Regions from separate parts of the Pseudomonas sp. NPDC089530 genome, predicted to be linked through region 3. Evidence: predicted binding sites of a transcription regulator. Region 3 holds the regulator's gene; each other region holds the start of a gene.
The links. Region 3 encodes FliA, which starts transcription of late flagellar genes. Its sites were predicted from a motif close to CTAAAGTTTNNNNNNNNNNNGCCGNTAA; they were not measured.
Positions count from the first base shown of each region.

Region 1: ACQKQA_RS05805 (methyl-accepting chemotaxis protein) is a predicted target of FliA. The motif match lies at 3,723-3,750, and genes of this name have one in related genera.
Region 2: motA (flagellar motor stator protein MotA) is a predicted target of FliA. The motif match lies at 2,610-2,637, and genes of this name have one in related genera.

Region 1 is NZ_JBNNVU010000009.1:63,093-70,343, forward strand. Features, by position in the region: gene ACQKQA_RS05790 (succinylglutamate desuccinylase/aspartoacylase family protein) at 1-86, shown strand, start outside; gene ACQKQA_RS05795 (ABC transporter ATP-binding protein) at 105-869, shown strand; gene ACQKQA_RS05800 (MurR/RpiR family transcriptional regulator) at 976-1,884, shown strand; gene ACQKQA_RS05805 (methyl-accepting chemotaxis protein) at 2,005-3,684, opposite strand; gene ACQKQA_RS05810 (Na+/H+ antiporter family protein) at 3,896-5,212, opposite strand; partial or broken gene ACQKQA_RS05815 (HAMP domain-containing protein) at 5,857-6,927, shown strand; gene ACQKQA_RS05820 (methyl-accepting chemotaxis protein) at 7,030-7,251, shown strand, end outside.
Region 2 is NZ_JBNNVU010000018.1:52,447-59,697, forward strand. Features, by position in the region: gene asd (archaetidylserine decarboxylase) at 1-124, opposite strand, end outside; gene rhdA (thiosulfate sulfurtransferase) at 142-957, opposite strand; gene ACQKQA_RS10030 (HDOD domain-containing protein) at 1,001-2,539, opposite strand; gene motA (flagellar motor stator protein MotA) at 2,706-3,557, shown strand; gene motB (flagellar motor protein MotB) at 3,561-4,631, shown strand; gene rsgA (small ribosomal subunit biogenesis GTPase RsgA) at 4,705-5,736, opposite strand; gene orn (oligoribonuclease) at 5,844-6,386, shown strand; gene ACQKQA_RS10055 (trimeric intracellular cation channel family protein) at 6,562-7,176, shown strand; gene queG (tRNA epoxyqueuosine(34) reductase QueG) at 7,158-7,251, opposite strand, start outside.
Region 3 is NZ_JBNNVU010000069.1:21,046-28,296, forward strand. Features, by position in the region: gene flhA (flagellar biosynthesis protein FlhA) at 1-1,918, shown strand, start outside; gene flhF (flagellar biosynthesis protein FlhF) at 1,930-3,255, shown strand; gene fleN (flagellar synthesis regulator FleN) at 3,374-4,204, shown strand; gene fliA (RNA polymerase sigma factor FliA) at 4,201-4,941, shown strand; gene ACQKQA_RS22185 (chemotaxis response regulator CheY) at 5,101-5,472, shown strand; gene ACQKQA_RS22190 (protein phosphatase CheZ) at 5,504-6,292, shown strand; partial or broken gene ACQKQA_RS22195 (chemotaxis protein CheA) at 6,305-7,251, shown strand, end outside.

The DNA of each region.
Region 1 (7,251 bases), on a different contig from region 3:
GCCTGCGTTTTGCCCAGCCCGGTCTGTGGCTGGCCAAGGTGGCCGGCAATACCCCCATTCGCCAGGGTCGCTTGCTCAGCGACTGACTCCCGAGAATCGCAACCATGTACACACTTGAAATCCAGGATCTGCACAAAAGCTACGGCGCCCACCAGGTGCTCAAGGGCGTGTCCCTGCAAGCCAAGGCCGGCGACGTGATCAGCCTGATCGGCTCCAGCGGCTCGGGCAAAAGCACCTTCCTGCGCTGCATCAACCTGCTGGAGCAGCCCAGCGCGGGCAGCATCGTGCTCAATGGCGAAGCCCTCAAGCTGCGCGCCAACAAACTCGGCGAACTCAAGGCCGCCGAACCCCGGCAGTTGCAACGCATGCGCTCGCAGCTGTCGATGGTGTTCCAGCACTTCAACCTGTGGTCGCACATGAGCGTCCTGGAAAACGTCATGGAGGCCCCGGTGCAGGTGCAGGGCCTGAGCAAGCAAGAGGCGCGGGAAAAGGCCGAGCACTACCTGAACAAGGTCGGTGTGGCCCACCGCATGGGCGCCTGGCCGGCCCATATGTCCGGCGGCGAGCAACAGCGGGTGGCGATTGCCCGGGCGCTGGCCATGGAGCCGGAAGTGATGCTGTTCGACGAACCGACCTCGGCGCTCGACCCGGAACTGGTCGGCGACGTGCTCAAGGTGATGCAGGACCTGGCCCAGGAAGGCCGCACCATGGTGGTGGTGACCCATGAAATGGGCTTTGCCCGCGAGGTCTCGAACCAGGTGGTGTTCCTGCATCAGGGCCTGGTGGAAGAGCGCGGCGACCCGCGGGAAGTGCTGCTCAAGCCGCAGTCCGAACGCCTGCAGCAGTTCCTCGCCAACAACCTGAAGTGACCCGGCGCGTCGCCCCCCTGGCGCTGCACGCCGGGGGGCGGCTTCGGATACACTCCAGCCTGCCTTGTGCCCCCCTTCTTCAACCTCAGGACATGTTGAGCCGGATATGCCGACCCCACTGAAAGACACCACGGTCTATGCCGCGCCGGTGATGCGCAAACTGGCGCAAATCGTGACCGAACTGCCGCCCTCGCTGCGCAAGGTGGCGGACTTCATCCTGCGTCATCCCCTGCGCGCGGCGACCCTGACCATCGAGGAAATGGCCCAGGCGACGGCAACCTCGCCGGCGGCGGTCAACCGCCTGGCCAAGACCCTCGACCTCGGTGGTTATACCGGCATGAAGGCCGAGCTGGTGGCGACGCTGCAGCAAATGGTGTCGCCGGTGGACAAGCTGCGCAACGAGCTGGCCCATCGCCCCGGTGGCACCTTCGGCCTGCACGAGCAGATCCAGAGCGCCAGCAGCAACCTCGCCACGGCGGCGACCAACAACCAGGCCGAGACCTTCGACGCCTTCGTCACCCGCCTGATCCAGGCGCGCAAGATCTACATCCTGGGGTTCGGCAACAGTGTCTACTTCGCCGGTCTCGCCGCCTCGACCCTGATGCCCTTCTGCGCCGACGCCTGCGCCATCAGCATGGAAGGCGGCAACGAAAACGCCGCCTACCGGCTGGCGGCGATCACCGATCAGGATCTCTTGCTGGCGATCTCCCTGCCGCGCTACTCCCTGGATACCCTGCAACTGGCGCGGTTCGCCAACGAACGCGGCGCCACGGTGCTGGCGATCACCGACTCCCCCGCCTCGCCGCTGACCGGCATCGCCGAACACACGCTGTTCGCCCCCGCCGACCACCCGGTCATGACCAGCTCCAATATCGCGGTGCTGGCCCTGATCGAGGGGCTGGTGGCGAGTGTGATGGCGCGCAACAAGGAAGCGGTCAAGCTGGCGACCGAGCTGACCGAAAGCGTGATGTCCTACCTGCATATCCCGGGCAGCAGCAAACCGCGGAAGAAGTGAGGCCGCTTGATCGGCAGGGTCGGGGTGTCGAGGGGATGCTGTTGACGTCATCGCGGGCAAGCTCCGCTCCTACAGAAGACCGTAGGAGCGGAGCTTGCCCGCGATAGCGATCTTGAAGACTCAGATACGGAACTGCCCCACCAGCTTGCCCAGGCGCTGCCCGAGGTCCGCCAGGCTGCGCGAGGTCTGGGCGCCGAGCTGGGTTTCGTCGGCGACGCTGTCCACCGCCACCGCGATCTGATGCACGCTGCGGTTGATCTCTTCGGCCACTGCGGTCTGCTCTTCCGCGGCACTGGCGATCTGCGCGTTCATCGAATTGATGGTGCCGATCAACTGCGCCATGGCATCCAGCGACGCCCCGGCCTCGTTGGCCTGGTGCGAGGTGCCGTCGCCGGCATCGCTGGAACGGCGCATGGCGTCCACCGCGGTGCGCGTGCCTTGTTGCAGGCGGTCGATCATGCCCTGGATTTCCTGGGTGCTCTGCTGGGTCCGGCTGGCCAGTGCCCGGACCTCGTCGGCCACCACCGCGAAGCCACGCCCAGCCTCACCGGCCCGCGCCGCCTCGATGGCCGCGTTGAGGGCCAGCAGGTTGGTCTGCTCGGCGATCGAGCGGATCACATCCAGCACGCTGACAATCGACGCCACGTCCTTCTGCAGGCTGTCCAGGGAGGTGCCGCTGCTGCGGATATCGCTGACCAGCGCATGGATCTGCTGGATGCTGCCGTCCACCACGCGCTTGGCCGCCTGGCCTTCCTCATCGGTCTGCTGCGCCGCCACCGCCGCGCCCTGGGCACTGCGTGCCACTTCCTGGGCCGCCGAAGACATCTGGTTGATCGCCGTGGCCACCTGGTCGGTCTCGTGGCGCTGGCGCTCCATGGCCTGCTCGGAACGCTGGGCCTGTTCGGAGACCTGGGTCACCAGCCCGGTCAACTGGCCGGTCATCTCGGTGATCTGCCGCACCAGGCCGTGGATCTTGTCGACGAAGCGGTTGAAGGAACCGGCCAGATCGCCCAGCTCATCCTGGCTGGTGATCGCCAGGCGACGGGTCAGGTCGCCCTCGCCGGCGGCGATGTCGTCGAGGTTGAGCTTCATCAGGCCCAGCGGCCGCAGGATGGTGTTGGCCACCAGCATGCCGAGCGCGGCGATCACCAGCAGCACCACCACCGCGATGCCGACGATGCTCAAGACCATGCCCTGCATGCGCTGGTTGACGCTGGCCTCGACCTCGGCCACCTGGGCGTCGATGCCGTCCAGGTTCACCGACGAGCCGACCACCATGTCCCACTTGGCCAGGTATTCGGTGTAGCCCAGTTTCGGCACCAGCACGTCGCTGCCCGGCTGGGTCGAGCTGTACTGCACATAGTGGGTGCCGTCCTTGCCGACCTTGACCAGCTCGCGGTTGACGTACACGCCGTTGGGGTCGCGGTTGTCCTTGAAGCTCTTGCCGACGCCGTCCGGGCTGTTGCCCTTGAACAGGCGCACCGTCTCGGAGTCGTAGCCGAAGAAGTAACCGTCCTTGCCGTAGGTGATGTTCGACAGCAGCTTCACCACCTGGGCGCGGGCCGCCGTATCCCCGGGCGCCGCCGCGTCGTAGAGCGGGCGGACCGTGTTCAGGGCGACTTCCACATAGCTCTGCAGGGTGGTCTTGGCTTCGCCGAGCAGGCGCTGGCGGGTCTCGTCCACCTCCTTGCGCGCCTGTTCCTTGAGCATGAAGACCGTGGTCAGGCTGATCACCAACGCAAACAGCAGGACCGGGAGGACCGCGAGGGACAGGACTTTGCCCTTCAGACTTAGGCGCATGGGAGGCTCACTCTTGATGTTATTGGCGTGATACCGCCTTAACGGCACGCCGGGTCAAAAGTTGAGTGGCACGGAACCAGGGAGTGCGCGGCGCCCTTGGGATTTTTCGCGAGCAAGCTTCGCTCCTACAGGCAACAGCGCAACCGCTTTTCTGTAGGAGCGAAGCTTGCTCGCGATGGGAACAACGCGGTGCAGCTGAAACCCCGCGGACTCAGAGCACCATCGCCGCCACCCAGCCGAAGGCCAGCAGCGGCAGGTTGTAGTGCAGGAAGGTCGGGACCACGGTGTCCCAGATATGGTGGTGCTGGCCGTCGATGTTCAGGCCGGAGGTCGGGCCCAGGGTCGAGTCCGAGGCCGGCGAGCCGGCATCGCCCAGGGCGCCGGCGGTGCCGACGATGCAGACGATCGCCAACGGGCTGAAGCCCAACTGCACACACAGCGGCACGAAGATGGTCGCGAGGATCGGCACCGTGGAGAACGACGAACCGATGCCCATGGTCACCAGCAACCCCACCAGCAACATCAGCAAGGCGCCGACGCCCTTGCTGTGGTCGATCCAGCCAGCCGAGGCCTCCACCAGGGTCTTGACCTCGCCGGTGGCCTTCATCACTTCGGCGAAACCGGCGGCGGCGATCATGATGAAGCCGATCATCGCCATCATCTTCATGCCTTCGGTGAACAGGTCGTCGGTCTCGCGCCAGCGCACGATGCCCGACACCGAGAAGATCAGGAAGCCCGACAGCGCGCCGATAATCATCGAATCCAGCAACAGCTGAATGACAAAGGCCGCGACGATCGCCACGCCCGCCACCAGCAGCGTGCGCGGGTTGTATTGCACCGTCACCTGCTCGACCTTCTCGATCAGCTCCAGGTCGTACACGCGCTTCTTGCGGTAGCTGACAAAGGCCAGCAACAGGCCGAAGACCATGCCCAGGGCCGGAATGCCCATGGCGTGGGTGACGTTGATATCGCTGACGTCCACGCCGCTGCGGGCGACGTTGGCCAGCAGGATCTCGTTGAGGAAGATGTTGCCGAAACCCACCGGCAGGAACATATAGGGCGTGATCAGGCCGAAGGTGATGACGCAGGCGATCAGCCGCCGGTCCAGCTGCAGCTTGCTCAGCACATACAGCAGCGGCGGCACCAGCAGCGGAATGAAGGCGATATGGATCGGCAGGATGTTCTGCGACGCGATGGCCACCACCCACAACAGGCCGATCAGCAACCATTTGACGCTGCCACCACCGTGGTGGTCCTGGCGGTCCACCAGCAGCAGGATCTTGTCCGCCAGGGCGTGGGCCAGGCCGGACTTGGCGATCGCCACCGCGAAGGCGCCGAGCAAGGCGTAGGACAAAGCCACCGTCGCCCCGCCGCCCAGGCCGTTGTTGAACGCCTTGAGAGTCGCCTCGATACCCAGGCCACCGGTCAGCCCCCCCACCAGCGCGCCTACGATCAGCGCGATCACCACATGCACGCGGGACAGGCTGAGGATCAGCATGACGCCAACCGCGGCAATTACTGCATTAATCATCGTTACCTCATGGCACTGCGACGGGAAAACGCCGCAAAGGGAATGAGTCCGGCCAGAGGGCAACCACTGCCGACGCCGGATTGAAAAGGAGGGTCTTATTAGAGGGCGCGCACTTTGCAGCAGCGGGCAACGCTTGTCAAAACCCGGGATTGCGCCTGCGCCCTCTGTAGCCGCTGCGGAGCCCGCGAGGCTGCGATCGGTCTGGGCGGCATTCCGACGCAGCGGCCGTAAAACGGGCGACCGTGTTCAACCTGCCCCACTGCAGCGGCCGGTTTGCGGCTCCTGCGGAGCCGATCGCAGCCTGCGGCAGCGGCTTGCATCTACAGGCAGCGGCGGGAAAATTCGAACGAGCGTTTAAAGAAAGCCGTTCGTCGGCCGATAAGGTGCAAAGTCTCAGATAAATATCGAATAAGGACGTCTCCATGTCGCTCAGACAACTTTCCATCCAATGGAAGATCACCCTGCTCGCCGGACTCTGCCTGGCCGGCATCGTGACCCTGTTGGTGGGGCTTTCGCTGTATCGCATGGAGCACAGCTCCGAACTGGTGAAGGCGTCGAGCATGGAGATGCTCAACGAAGCCGCCCAGGCCCGCATCGAGGCCCAGGGCGAAGTCCAGGCGCTGGGGATCCGCCAGCAGTTCATGGACGCCTATCAATACGGCCACGGTTTCTCGCGCCAGGTGCTGTTCCTGCGCGAACAGGCCGAGAAGCGTTTCCTCGATGCCTTCGACCTGCGCGAGGACCTGACCCGCCAGGTCAAGTCGGCGCTACAGGCCAACCCTGAGCTGCTCGGCCTGTCGCTGGTGTTCGAAGCCAACGCCCTGGACGGCAAGGACCAACTCTTCACCGGCCAGAGCGAACTGGGCAGCAACGACAAGGGCCGCTTCGCCCTGTACTGGTCGCAGCCGACTCCGGGCCAACTGACCTCCATGGCGCTGCCGGAAAGCGACATGAGCGACACCACCACCGGCCCCAGCGGCCAGCCGGCCAACGCCTGGTTCACCTGCCCGCGCAGCACCCTCAAGCCCTGCGTGATCGAGCCCTACTTCTATGTGATCGACGGCCAGAACGTGCTGATGACCAGCATCGTGTTCCCGCTGATGGTGGACGGCAAAGTCATCGCCTCGCTGTCGGTGGACATCAACCTCAACAGCCTGCAGTCGGTCAGCCAGCAGGCGAGCAAGAAGCTCTACGACGGCCAGACCGATGTCAGCATCATCAGCCCCGTCGGCCTGCTCGCCGGCTACAGCGCCGACGCCAGCAAGCTCAGCCAGCGCCTGGACCAGCTGGACCCGGCCAACGGCGCCGAACTGATCCGCCGGCTGTCGGCCAGCACCCGGACCCAGAGCCTGCACAACAACAGTGAATTGAAAGTGCTGTCGCCCTTCACCCCGATTCCCGGTGGCAAACCCTGGGGCGTGCTGCTGGAAGTGCCGGAGCGGGTCCTGGTGGGCCCGGCCGAAGCGCTGAAAGACCAGCTGGACCAGAGCAACCACAGCGGCACCCTGATCGAACTGAGCCTGGGCCTGCTGGCCGCGGTACTCGGCCTGCTGCTGGTGTGGCTGATGGCACGCAGCGTGACCCGGCCGATCCTCGGCGTGGCGCGCATGCTGGAAGACATCGCCAGCGGCGAAGGCGACCTGACCCGGCGCCTGGCCTACGACAAGAAGGATGAGCTGGGCCAGCTGGCTGGCTGGTTCAACCGTTTCCTCGACAAGCTGCAACCGATCATCGCCGAAGTGAAACGCTCGGTGCAGGACGCCCGCGGCACCGCCGACCAGTCCTCGGCCATCGCCACCCAGACCAGCGCCGGCATGGAGCAGCAGTATCGCCAGGTCGACCAGGTGGCCACCGCCTCCCACGAGATGAGCGCCACCGCCCAGGATGTGGCCCGCAGCGCGGCCCAGGCCGCGCAGGCCGCCCGCGACGCCGACCAGGCCACGCGCCAGGGCCTCGCCGTGATCGACCGCACCACCACGAGCATCGATCACCTGGCCGCCGACATGAACACCGCCATGACCCAGGTCGAAGGCCTG
Region 2 (7,251 bases), on a different contig from region 3:
CGAACCAGGTGGTGAAGGCGTTCTTGAACCAGCGCACGCGGCATTCGGCGATGCAGCCGGCCAGGCGCGACAGCAAGTGGTGGGGCAGCAGGTACTGGCTGAGGATAAACAAACGCTTTTTCATTAACTGTCCTTAAAACCTTAAATCTCTACGGGCGTATCGGGGTGATTGCCCCATTCGCCCCAGGAACCGGCATAGCCTTTGACTCGCGGATAACCGAGCGCCTTGGCCACCAGGTAGGTGAAGCCAGAGCGGTGGTGAGTCTGGCAGTGGGTAATCACTTCTTTGTCTTTGCTGATGCCGAGCTGCTCGAGGATCTGCGGCATATCGCTGCGGATCCGCAGGTGGCGCGCCGGGTCCATGCCCGCGGTCCACTCGAAGTTGATCGCGCCGGGGATGTGCCCACCCTTGGCGGCGAGGACTTTCTCCCCCGAGTACTCCAGCGGGCCGCGGGCATCCCAGATGGCCAGGTCGGCGGCGCCGAGACGGCTTTGCAGGTATTCGCGGGTGGCGGTCGGTTCGTCGTGCAGGGTCAGGGCAACGGGGCCGCCGACAGGTGCCGGCACTTCGCTCGAGACCGGCAGGCCGTCAGCCAGCCAGGCCAGCAGCCCGCCATCCAGGTAGTGGTAGCGCGAGTGCCCGATCACATCCAGCAACCAGATGAAGCGCCCGGCCCAGCCGCCGCCTTCGTCGTCGTAGACCACGTAGACCGCATCCGGGTTATGCCCCAGTTCGCCGAACAGCGCTTCGAGGGTTGTCTGCGACGGCATCAGTCCAGGCGCCGGCGCCTGGCCGAGCTGGGTACGCTTGGGATCGACGAAATGCGCACCGGGAATATGCCCCGCGGCATAGCGGGCGGAACTGGTCAGGTCCACCAGAATCAGTTCGCGGGCGTCGAGGCGAGGGAGCAAGTCGCTCGGTTCGATCACCAGCGGCAAGCCAGAGAAGTCAGACATGTGAGGTCTCCAGGGCACAAAGGGGAGAATTGTAGCGCAAGCGTCAGCGGCTGCGGTTGGTAAAGCTGTGCAGGGCCCTTTCGATGCACTTCGCGGTCTTGCCGAAAGCCTGTACGGAGATGTCCGAGAAGGGTTGGCCACCCTGGTCGGCGACGATCAGCATGATCACCCGGCCGTTGCTGGGGACCGAGCGCAGCAGCAGGTGTTCGCCACGAAACAGCGTGCGCAGGCTATCGGGCAGGCGGGCGGAGAACTGGGCGTTGTTGGCCGGTGTCAGGCGCACTTGCGCCGGGGCTTCCAGCAAGCGCTGCAATACGCTGCTCTGATTGACCGCCAGTGTCAGGCTGGTGGCTGGCGCGGGTAGTCCGGCCACCTGATGCACCCGCAACTGGGTCCGCGTGCGGTCGACCATCAGCAGCATCACCCGGCGCATGCCGCAGGCCACCAGGGCATCGCGGGCCTGGGTGGTCAGGTGCATGGCGTTGCTGAAGCGGCTGGGCTCCTCCAGCAGTTCGCTGCACTGCTTGCGCCATTTGGCCAGGTCTTCGGCACTGAGGCCGGGGACCGGAAGCTCGCCACGATGCGCGCGACGGCAGTCCCAGGGCCAGAGCAGGGCCTCGGCCGGGTGCCACAGGTCGGGCATGCTGTGATGCCGGGCACTCTGCGCGGCTTGCTGGTGCAACTGCTGTTGCAGCTCGTCCAGCGGCATCTGCAGGTACAGGCTGGTGAGGTACTGCCAGCGCATGCAGTGCGGACCGGTCCAGGACTCTTGCGCCGAGAGCGCCAGGGCGTTGGCCAGCAAGACGCTGTTGGCCGGCTGGTTCAGCCAGCGCTGCAAGGTCGGATCGGCATCCAGGCATTGTTGCTGGTGCAGCGGATGGGCGTTGTCGCGGGCGATATGCAGGGCCTTGACCAGGTGGTCCTGCTCGTCGATCAGCAGGCGGTAGCCTTGCTGCACCCAGATCGGCAGATGCCAGATCTCCACCAGCACCTGGCACAGGGCAAGCAGGCTGACGCCGAACAGTTCCTGCTCGACCTGCTGCAGCGGTTCGCCCTTGTGCACGACCCGTAGTTCCCATTCTTCGAGCAGCTTCGGATAGGCCAGTGCCATGGGCCACAGCGGCGAGAGAAACAGCAGGCTGCCCCAGTGAATGTCCTGCCAGAGCCTGGCCAGGCGTCCGGCAAAAAAACCGTTGGCTTGTTGGGTCGCGTGCTGGCTGACCAGTTGCAACTGGCGCAGTCCGGCGGGGATCTGCTGCTCGGGCTGGGCGGGCAGGCGCTCGAGCAACTCTTCGGTACGGGTGAGGCCCAGACGGTTGAGGGCGACTTCCAGGTTCTCGGCCGGCTCGCTCATGCTGCCGTGGGTGTGGCGATTGGCTTCGCGGATCACGCTCAGGGCCAGCGCGGGGCTGTCCTGCATCAGGTCGGCAATGTCGCGCAACGAGCTGCGATTGTCCCGGATGGCCTTGCAAACCCGGTCGTGGCTGGCTTGCGGCACCGGCAGGCGGACCGCATCGAGCAGCTTTACCCAGGCTTCGAGGGAGTTGGGTGCGGTAGTTGGGACTGTCGTTTCATTAGACATGGCTGGGCGCAATTATCGTCTGCTGTGAACACGCCCAGAGCGGGCCAAACTGGCTTTTCGCCTTAACGGCCTATAGTCTGGCGCAGTTTTGCCGATAAGTAGAAGAAGAGTTTTAAGAACTTCCGAATATGACCTTGAACCCGACTCAATAAGTACTTTCCTATCTATGGCTAAAATTATCGGCATCATCGTCGTGTTCGCGAGCGTGCTCGGCGGATACGTGCTTTCTCACGGCAAGATTGCCGCCTTGATCCAGCCTTTCGAGGTCATGATTATCGGCGGCGCCGCGCTGGGGGCGTTCCTGCAGGCGAACCCTGGGCACATGACCATGCACGTGCTCAAGAAGTCCCTGGGGATGTTCGGTTCGCGCTTCTCCAAGACCTTCTACCTGGAAGTCCTGGGGCTGATCTACGAGATCCTCAACAAGAGCCGCCGCGAAGGCATGATGGCGATCGAGGGCGATATCGAAGACGCCGCGGCCAGCCCGATCTTCGCCAAGTACCCGGCAGTGCTCAAGGATGAACGCATGACCGCGTTCGTCTGTGACTACCTGCGCATCATGTCCTCCGGCAACATGGCTCCCCACGAGCTGGAAGGCCTGTTCGACATGGAGCTGTTCAGCCTCAAGGAAGAACTCGAGCACCCGTCCCACGCGGTCAACGGCATCGCCGACGGCATGCCGGGTTTCGGTATCGTCGCGGCGGTACTGGGTATCGTGGTGACCATGGCGTCCCTGGGCGATGGCGACCAGAAGTCCATCGGCCTGCACGTAGGTGCGGCGCTGGTCGGTACCTTCTTCGGTATTCTCGCGGCCTACGGTTTCTTCGGTCCGTTGGCCCACTCCCTGGCCCACGATGCCAAGGAAGAGCTGAACGTCTACGAAGCCATCAAGGCCTCCCTGGTGGCTTCGGCTTCCGGCATGCCGCCATCGCTGGCGGTGGAGTTCGGGCGCAAGGTTCTGTACCCGGCGCACCGTCCGAGCTTCGCCGATCTGGAACAAGCGGTTCGCGGTCGCTAAGCCATGGAAAACAATCAGCCGATTATCATCAAGCGCGTCAAGCGCTTTGCCGGCGGGCATCACGGCGGGGCGTGGAAGATCGCCTTCGCCGACTTCGCCACAGCGATGATGGCGTTCTTCCTGGTGCTGTGGCTGTTGTCCACCGCGACCCCGGAACAGAAGATCGCCATTGCCGGTTACTTCAAGGACCCGATCGGCTTCTCGGAAAGCGGCACGCCCTACATCATCGACCTGGGCGGTTCTCCCGAGCTGGCCCCGGACAACACGCTCAATCCCGAGATCAAGTCGCAGCCGCAGCCAGACAAGGTCACGGTGGACACCGATCAGGTCGAGAACATGGCCGAGCAGGTTGAAAGAGAGCGTCTGGAACTGTTGCTCCAGGAGCTGCAGAACAAGGTCGAAGAAAACCCGCAGTTGCAGAAGTTCAAGGACCAGATCCTGTTCGAGATCACCCCGGACGGCCTGCGTATCCAGATCATCGACTCGGAAAACCGGCCGATGTTCGACTCCGGCAGTGCGCGCCTGAAGCCGTACTTCGAGGACATCCTGCTGGCCATGGCCGACACCATCAAGGCGGTGCCGAACAAGATCAGCATCAGCGGTCACACCGATGCCAAACCTTATGCGGGGACTGGCGATTTCGGTAACTGGGAGCTTTCGGCCAACCGCGCCAACGCCGCGCGTCGCGCGCTGGTGGCGGGCAGTTATCCGGACGCCCAGGTGGCGCGTGTGGTGGGTTATGCCTCGTCGTCGCTGTTCGATCGCAAGGATCCGTTCAACCCGGTCAACCGGCGTATCGACATCGTGGTGCTGACCAAGAAGGCCCAGCGTGCGATCGAGGGTGAAGGTGCTCCCGAGGCTCCAGCACCGACCCAGGGCCAGGGGGCTCCGGGTGAAGTGCCAGCCGATCCGAACGCCTTGCCGCCAGAGCAGGAGCCATTGCCGGCCCATGAATTGCGCGAGCGTTTGAATCTCTTCGAGGATGTTGCGCCGAAGACCGAAGGGGCAGGCGCGGCGGTGCCTGCACCTGCACCTGCACCTGCACCTGCCGCCGCACCTCCAGCGGCACGCTGACCCACAAGCAACAGTGCTGCATAAAAAAGGCCGCGATCATCGCGGCCTTTTTGTTTGTGCGGGGTGCTGCCTATTAATAGCTGTTGTCCGGCAGGCTGGCGATGATCGAGCGGTAGCTGTTCATCCGTTGTTGCTGGATCCGGCCGTCTTCCAGGGCCTTGAGCAGGGCGCAGCCCGGTTCGCGGTCATGTTTGCAGTCGCGGAAGCGGCAGGTGCCCAGCAGGTCGTTGAACTCGATGAAGCCCGCTTCGACATCGGCGCGGCTGACGTGGCCCAGGCCGAATTCGCGAATCCCCGGGGAGTCGATCAGCTCGCCGCCGCCCGGGAAGTGGAACAGGCGCGCGGTGGTGGTGGTGTGGGTGCCCTGGCCGGAGAGCTCCGACAGGGGACCGACGCGGGTTTCCACCTCCGGCAGCAGGCTGTTCACCAACGACGACTTGCCCACGCCGGACTGACCGACGAACACGCTGATCCGCCCGTCCAACTGCGCTTGCAGCTGTTCCATGCCGTTGCCGTGGTGAGCCGAGACTTCCAGCACCGGATAGCCCAACTGCCGATAGACCGCCAGCAAGGCGTTCAGGGCCGGGGCATTGTGCTCGTCGATCAGGTCGAACTTGTTGAGCAGCAGCAGCGGGCGGATGCCGGCATGTTCGGCCGCGACCAGGTAACGGTCGATCAGGTTGGCGTGGGGCTCGGGCAGTGGGGCGAAGACGATCACGATCATGTCGACGTTGGCGGCGACCGGCTTGAGCTGGCCGCGGCTGTCCGGGCGGCACAGCTCGGTGTGGCGCGGCAGTTGCGCGACGATCACCCCGATGCCCTGGTTGCCCGGGCGCCAGACCACCTGATCGCCGGTGACCAGCGCTGGCAGGTTGGCGCGCAGGTAGCAGCGGAACACCTGGCCGGCCAGTTCGCCTTCGCGCGCCTCGACCTCGACCTGGACACCGAAGTGGGCGATCACCAGGCCGGTCTGTTCGGGGCCGAGATCGCCGCCTTCCAGTGCTTCCACGGCGGAGGATTCACGTTTGGCGGCGCGGGCGGCGCGCTCGCCTTGAATCTTTTCGATGCGCCAGTTTTGGCGGCGATTGAGCTGGCGTTTGGCCATTGGTGTTCCGTGTCGATAATGCGGCGGTTAGGTAAAACGGCCGCGAGTTTAGCACGCCAGCAGGCCCCTCTAGGCTAAACTGCGCAACTACGCCGAGGAGCCGACACATGCAAAACCCGCAGAATCTGATCTGGATCGATCTGGAAATGACCGGTCTGAACCCTGACACCGACGTCATCATCGAGATGGCGACCATCGTCACCGATAGCAACCTCAATACCTTGGCTGAAGGACCGGTCATCGCCATCCACCAGAGCGATGAAATTCTCGCCGGCATGGATGAGTGGAACACCCGCCAGCACGGCGGCTCGGGGCTGACCCAGCGCGTGCGTGAAAGCCGTATCAGCATGGCCGAGGCGGAAGCGCAGACCATCGCGTTCCTGGAACAGTGGGTGCCCAAGGGCAAGTCGCCGATCTGTGGCAACAGCATCTGCCAGGACCGGCGTTTCCTGTATCGCCATATGAAGGCGCTGGAAAGCTACTTCCACTACCGCAACCTGGACGTTTCCACCCTCAAGGAACTGGCTGCCCGCTGGGCGCCGGACGTGCGCGACAGCTTCAAGAAAGGCAGTACCCACCTGGCCCTGGACGACATCCGCGAGTCCATCGCCGAGTTGCAGCATTACCGCAAGCACTTCATCAAGCTCTGATGGTTCGGCGTTGAACCTATCGCGGGCAAGCCTCGCTCCTACAGATCACGCGTACCTGTAGGAGCGAGGCTTGCCCGCGATGGGGTGATGCGCTTTTTCAGGCGGAATGCCGGCGCGCCCTCTTTTGGTGCCCAGGCGATCTGAGTAGACTGCGCGCCTTTGCGTAAGGACCGCCATCATGCTGCTGATGCTTTACCTGATTGCCATTACCGCCGAAGCCATGACTGGCGCCTTGTCTGCCGGGCGTCGCGGCATGGACTGGTTCGGCGTGGTGTTGATCGCCTGCGTCACGGCCCTGGGTGGCGGTTCGGTGCGCGACGTGCTGCTGGGGCATTACCCGCTGACCTGGGTCAAGCACCCGGAATACCTGGTACTGACCTCGGTTGCCGCCCTGGTGACGATCTTTATCGCGCCGCTGATGCGCCACCTGCGTTCGCTGTTCCTGGTGCTCGACGCCGTGGGGCTGGTGGCCTTCACCCTGATCGGTTGCATGACCGCCCTGGAGATGGGCCATGGCATGCTGGTGGCCTCGGTCAGTGGGGTTATCACCGGGGTGTTCGGCGGCATCCTGCGGGACATCTTCTGCAACGATATTCCGCTGATCTTCCGTCGCGAGCTGTATGCCAGCGTCTCGTTCGCCGCGGCCTGGTGCTACATGCTCTGCATCTATCTGCAATTGCCCGGCGAGCAGTCGATCCTGATCACCCTGTTTGGCGGTTTTCTACTGCGCCTGCTGGCGATCCGTTTTCACTGGGAAATGCCCAAGTTCGTCTACAACGACGAGCATTGACGGCTGGCGTGCTGCTGCAGCGCCCATTCCACGTGTTCGCGCACCAGTTCCGAGGGGTAGTCCCGGCGGGCTTTC
Region 3 (7,251 bases):
TGCGGTATTCCCCACCATCCTGCTGGTGGCGACCCTGTTGCGCCTGGCGCTGAACGTGGCGTCCACGCGGGTGGTGATGCTCCACGGCCAGGACGGCCACGCCGCCGCGGGCAAGGTGATCCAGGCCTTCGGCGAAGTGGTGATCGGCGGTAACTATGTGGTCGGTATCGTGGTGTTCGCGATCCTGATGATCATCAACTTCGTGGTGGTGACCAAGGGTGCCGGGCGTATCTCCGAGGTGAGCGCGCGCTTCACCCTCGATGCGATGCCGGGCAAGCAGATGGCCATCGACGCCGACCTCAACGCCGGCCTGATCGATCAGGCCCAGGCCAAGGCGCGGCGCCAGGAAGTGGCCCAGGAGGCCGAGTTCTACGGCTCCATGGACGGTGCCAGCAAGTTCGTCCGCGGCGACGCCATTGCCGGCCTGCTGATCCTGTTCATCAACCTGATCGGCGGTATGGCGGTCGGTATCTTCCAGCACAACATGTCCTTCGGCGATGCCGGCCGGGTGTACGCGCTGCTGACCATCGGTGACGGTTTGGTGGCGCAATTGCCGTCGCTGCTGCTGTCTACCGCGGCCGCGATCATGGTGACCCGTGCCTCCGGTTCCGAGGACATGGGCAAGCAGATCAACCGGCAGATGTTCGCCTCGCCCCGGGCCCTGGCCGTCGCTGCCGGCCTGATGGCGGTGATGGGCCTGGTGCCGGGCATGCCGCACTTTTCCTTCCTGAGCATGGCGGCCCTGGCGGCCGGCGCGGCGTACCTGTTCTGGAAGCGTCAGAACGTGGTCAAGGCCCGCGCCCTGGAAGAGGTCCAGCGCCAGCAGGACCTGCTGCCTTCGCCGGCCCGGGCCCTGGAAACCAAGGAGCTGGGTTGGGACGACGTGACCCAGATCGACATGATCGGCCTGGAAGTCGGCTACCGCCTGATTCCCCTGGTGGACCGCAACCAGGGCGGGCAATTGCTGGCACGGATCAAGGGCGTGCGCAAGAAGCTGTCCCAGGACCTGGGCTTCCTCATGCCGACCGTGCACATTCGCGACAACCTCGACCTGGCGCCGAGCGCCTACCGGCTGACCCTGATGGGGGTGATCCTGGCCGAGGCCGAGATCTACCCGGATCGCGAACTGGCGATCAACCCGGGGCAGGTCTACGGCTCGCTCAATGGCATCACCGCCAAAGATCCGGCCTTCGGCCTGGAGGCGGTCTGGATCGAGATCAGCCAGCGCGCCCAGGCGCAGTCGCTGGGTTACACCGTGGTCGACGCCAGTACTGTGGTCGCCACCCACCTCAACCAGATTCTGTACAAGCACTCCAGCGAGCTGATCGGCCACGAAGAAGTCCAGCAGCTCCTGCAATTGCTGGCCAAGGGCTCGCCAAAGCTGGCGGAAGAGCTGGTGCCGGGCGTTCTCTCCCTGTCCCAGTTGCTCAAGGTGCTGCAGGCGCTGCTGGCCGAACAGGTGCCGGTGCGGGATATCCGCAGCATCGCCGAAGCCATCGCGAACAATGCCGCCAAGAGTCAAGATACTGCCGCTCTGGTGGCGACCGTGCGCGTCGGATTGTCGCGCGCCATCGTGCAAAGCATTGTAGGGACTGAGTCTGAGCTGCCTGTGATCACCTTGGAACCAAGGTTGGAACAAATCTTGCTCAATAGTCTGCAGAAGGCAGGACAAGGCTCGGAAGAGGGCGTTCTGCTGGAGCCAAGCATGGCTGAGAAGCTGCAGCGTTCGTTGATCGAAGCCGCGCAGCGCCAGGAAATGCAAGGTCAACCGGTGATTCTGCTGGTAGCCGGTCCGGTTCGCGCGATGCTCTCGCGCTTCGGGCGCCTGGCGGTCCCGGGCTTGCACGTGTTGGCCTATCAGGAAATTCCCGACAACAAGCAAGTGACCATCGTTGCGACAGTAGGGCCCAACGGCTGAGGTAGTGGGTTATGCAAGTTAAGCGTTTTTTCGCCGCCGATATGCGTCAGGCCATGAAGCTGGTTCGTGATGAGCTGGGCGCCGACGCCGCCATCATTGGCAACCGCCGCATCGCCGGCGGTGTCGAACTGACGGCTGCCCTGGATTACAAGCTGTCGGCCCTGGCGCCCCGGGTGCCGAACATGGAGCTCGAGGACGAGCTGCGCAAGACTCAATCGCGCATCGTCACCGCCCAGGCCGAGCTGAGCCTGCGTGGCGATGGCGACACCAATGCCAACACCAATCGCCAGCTGTTCGCCGGCCTGCCGCTGACCGCCGCCGAGCCGCTGATCGAACCCACCTTCAGTGAGCCGCAGCGTCCGGCCCCGGTCGTCGCCGCGCCGGCCGCCGTCGATCCGCGGGCATTCGACTCGATGCGTTTCGAACTCAATGGCCTGCGCGAGCTGCTGGAAGTCCAGCTCGGTTCCCTGGCCTGGAGCCAGTTGCAAGGCAGCCGGCCCGAGCAGGCCAACCTCTGGCGGCGCCTGCAGCGTATCGGCCTGTCCGGTCCGCTGGCCCGCGACCTGCTGGCGCTGATCACGGACATCGACGAGCCTCGCCAGGCCTGGCGCATGCTGCTGGCCCACCTGGCGCGGATGATCGTGATCCCGGAAGCCGAGCCGCTGGAAGAGGGCGGTGTGATCGCCATGGTCGGCCCCGCCGGCATGGGCAAGACCACCACCCTGGCCAAGCTGGCGGCCCGCTACGTTCTCAAGTACGGCGCACAGAACATCGCGCTGGTGAGCATGGACAGCTACCGCATCGGCGCCCAGGAGCAGCTCAAGACCCTGGGCCGCATCCTCAATGTCTCGGTGACCCATGTCGACCCGGGCCAGTCCCTGGCCCAGGCCCTCGATCCGCTGCTGCGCAAGCGCGTGGTGCTGATCGATACTGCCGGTCTGCAAGCCAGCGACCCGGCCCTGCGCATGCAGCTGGAAAGCCTGGCCGGTCGCGGGATCCGCGCAAAAAATTATCTGGTCTTGGCAACCACCAGCCAGAAACAGGTTCTAACCGCCGCATACCACAGCTACAAGCGTTGCGGGCTGGCCGGCTGCATCCTGACTAAACTGGATGAAACCGCCAGCCTTGGTGAGGTGCTGAGCCTGGCGATCAGTCACGAACTCCCCGTTGCCTATCTGACCGATGGCCCACGGATTCCAGACGATCTGCACTTGCCGCGCCGGCACCAGCTGGTCAGTCGTGCGGTGAGCGTGCAGATGCAGGAAGAACCCAGCGAAGAAGCCATGGCCGACATGTTCGCTGACCTCTACCACAACCCGGCCAAACGGGTGGGCTGAGGGATTCATGAAAAGATTGCAATGTACCTACATCGATGGTCTGCCAGGCATTGTTCCGTTGGTGAACGCGCAGCCAGTTATGTGGCCCCGTCTAAGTAAGACAAGGTAAAGAAAGAACATGGGCAGCATGCATCCCGTACAGGTGATCGCGGTGACCGGCGGCAAAGGTGGCGTCGGCAAGACTAACGTGTCAGTGAACTTGTCCCTGGCCCTAGCGGAGCTCGGTCGGCGCGTCATGCTGCTGGACGCCGACCTGGGGCTGGCGAACGTCGACGTCCTGCTGGGTCTGACGCCCAAACGGACCCTTGCCGATGTCATCGAAGGCCGCTGCGAGCTGCGCGACGTGCTGCTGCAGGGGCCGGGCGGCATCCGTATCGTGCCGGCGGCGTCCGGCACCCAGAGCATGGTGCACCTGAGCCCGGCGCAGCATGCCGGTCTGATCCAGGCCTTCAGCGATATCGGCGACAACCTCGACGTACTGGTGATCGACACCGCTGCGGGTATCGGTGACTCGGTAGTCAGTTTTGTCCGCGCCGCCCAGGAAGTGCTGCTGGTGGTCTGCGACGAGCCGACCTCGATCACCGATGCCTACGCGCTGATCAAGCTGCTCAATCGCGATTACGGCATGAACCGCTTCCGCGTGCTCGCCAACATGGCGCAGAGCCCCCAGGAAGGTCGCAACCTGTTCGCCAAGTTGACCAAGGTCACTGATCGCTTCCTGGACGTGGCTCTACAATACGTCGGCGCCGTGCCTTACGACGAATGCGTGCGCAAGGCCGTGCAAAAGCAGCGTGCGGTCTATGAGGCGTTTCCCCGTTCGAAGTGCGCGCTGGCCTTCAAGGCCATTGCACAGAAAGTCGATACCTGGCCATTGCCGGCCAACCCACGTGGGCATCTGGAATTTTTCGTCGAGCGACTCGTGCATCAAACAGCGGGACCGGTGCTATGAGCGCCAGCGGCTTCAATCTTTACCGCAAGTCGGCACGTGACAGCCAGTACGAACTGATCGAGCGCTATGCGCCGCTGGTCAAGCGTATTGCCTATCACCTGCTGGCGCGCTTGCCGGCCAGCGTCCAGGTCGAGGACCTGATCCAGGCCGGGATGATCGGCCTGCTCGAAGTGTCGACCAAGTACGACGCGAGCAAGGGCGCGAGTTTCGAGACCTACGCGGGTATCCGTATCCGTGGGGCGATGCTCGACGAGGTGCGTAAAGGTGACTGGGCGCCGCGTTCGGTGCATCGCAATACCCGGATGGTGAGTGACGCGATCCGCGCAATTGAAGCTAAAACCGGTCGCGACGCTAAAGATCATGAAGTTGCGGCCGAACTTCAATTGAGTCTCGATGATTATTACGGGATTTTGAACGACACCTTGGGCAGTCGCCTGTTCAGCTTCGACGACCTGTTGCAGGACGGCGAGCATGAAGGGCTGCATGAGGATGGCGCGAGTGCTCATCTCGAGCCGTCGCGCGACCTGGAGGACGAACGTTTCCAGGCTGCGCTGGCGGATGCGATTGCCAATTTGCCGGAGCGTGAGCGACTGGTCTTGGCGCTGTACTACGACGAAGAGCTGAATCTCAAGGAAATCGGTGAGGTCCTGGGGGTCAGCGAATCGCGGGTCAGCCAGTTACACAGCCAGTGCGCGGCCCGTTTGCGGGGGCGTTTGGGGGAGTGGCGAGCGCGCTGACAGGCAGTGTGGGGACACTGCGGACGAGACTGGCACGAGGTTGTCGGTCTTGCGGCGTGTATTCCATGCAGTCGTTGAGTGCTCTGCCTGATTGATTGAATGGCGCGTCCAGGTGCTGGACGCGTTTAAGACTGCTTGGAGGTCGAATTGGACAAGAACATGAAAATCCTCATCGTTGATGACTTCTCAACGATGCGGCGGATCATCAAGAACCTGTTGCGTGACCTGGGGTTCACCAACACGGTCGAGGCCGACGATGGCACCACCGCCATTCCGGTTCTCAACAGTGGGAGCATCGACTTTCTGGTAACGGACTGGAACATGCCTGGCATGACCGGTATCGATCTGCTGCGCCACGTGCGCGCCGATGAAAAACTCAAGCACCTGCCGGTACTCATGGTGACCGCTGAAGCCAAGCGCGAACAGATCATCGAAGCGGCCCAGGCCGGAGTAAACGGCTACGTGGTCAAGCCCTTCACGGCCCAGGCGTTGAAAGAGAAGATCGAGAAGATCTTCGAACGCATTGGTTGATGCGTGGAACCATTCCGCCACGGGGGGAGCTATGGAGCACAACGAATCTTCATTGGGCGATTTTGAATCGACCCTGAAAAAACATGCAGTGGAACTGGTCGACAGCCTTGAAAAGGGCAAGTTCGGCGAAGCAGTGCAACTGATCCATGAGCTCAACCAGACCCGTGACCGCGGCCTGTACCGGGAAGTCGGCAAGCTCACCCGCGAGCTGCATAGCGCCATCGTCAATTTTCAGATTGACCCGCATATGCCGCAAGCCGAGGAAGTTTCACAGATCACGGATGCCACCGAGCGCCTGTCCTATGTGGTCAGGCTGACCGAGGCCGCGGCCAACCGCACCATGGACCTGGTAGAGAGCGCCACCCCGTTGGTCAACGGCCTGAGCAGCGAAGCCCAGGCCCTGAGCGCCGACTGGGGACGTTTCATGCGCCGCGAACTGGGCGCGGAAGAGTTCCGCGATCTGGCCCGCCGCGTGGATGGTTTCCTGACCCGTAGCGAGCAGGAAACGCGCGCGGTCTCGAGCAACCTCAACGACATTCTGTTGGCGCAGGACTACCAGGACCTGACCGGTCAGGTGATCAAGCGCGTGACCCAGTTGGTCACCGAAGTCGAGAGCAATCTGCTCAAACTGGTCCTGATGGCCAGTCAGGTCGATCGTTTTGCCGGTATCGAACATGACCGCGCGGCGATCCTCGCTGAAAAAGATCCGCAAAAACATCTGGCCAAGGGTGAAGGTCCGCAGATTCATGCCGATAAACGTGAAGACGTTGTATCCGGTCAGGACGATGTCGACGATTTGCTTTCCAGCCTTGGATTCTAGGAGCACCCATACATGAGCTTCGGCGCCGATGAAGAGATCCTTCAGGATTTTCTGGTTGAGGCCGGCGAGATTCTAGAGCAACTGTCCGAACAACTGGTCGAGCTGGAAAGCCGGCCAGACGATGCGGACCTGCTCAACGCAATTTTTCGCGGTTTTCACACTGTAAAAGGGGGCGCCGGCTTCCTCCAGCTCAACGAGCTGGTGGAGTGCTGCCACATCGCCGAAAACGTTTTCGACATCCTGCGCAAGGGTGAGCGTCGCGTCGACGCGGAACTGATGGACGTGGTGCTCGAAGCGCTAGACGCGGTGAACGGCATGTTCGGCCAGGTCCGCGAGCGTACCGAGATTACCGCCGCCACCCCGGAACTGCTGGCTGCCCTGGCCCGTCTGGCCGAGCCTGCCGGAGCCGAGGAGGTCGCCGAGCCGGCGGCCGAAGTCGAAATGGCCGCCGAGCCGGTGGCTGAGCCGGTCGCTGAAAGCGAATCGGGCGATATCACCGACAGCGAGTTCGAGCAGTTGCTCGATTCGCTCAATGCCGCCAAGACCGAGGCCCAGGCCCCGGCCGCTGCACCCGTAGCCGAAGGCGAAGCGGCCAGCGACGAAATTACCGATGACGAGTTCGAGTCGCTGCTCGATCAGTTGCATGGCAAGGGCCAGTTCGCAGCGGATGCGGTGGCGCCTTCGGCCGCCGCGCCTGCGGCGGAAAAGGCCGCGGCCAGCGACGAAATCACCGACGACGAATTCGAAGACCTGCTGGACCAGTTGCACGGCAAAGGCAACTTTGCGGTCGATGCGCTGGAGTCCGCGGTGGCCGCGGCGGTACCGCCGGCTGCGCCAAGCGCGGCGGCCGCCGGTAGCGACCTGATCACCGACCAGGAATTCGAATCCCTGCTCGACGAGCTGCATGGCAAGGGCAAGTTCTCCGAAGCGCCGGGCGCTGCGGCGGCGGTCGGCAGCGC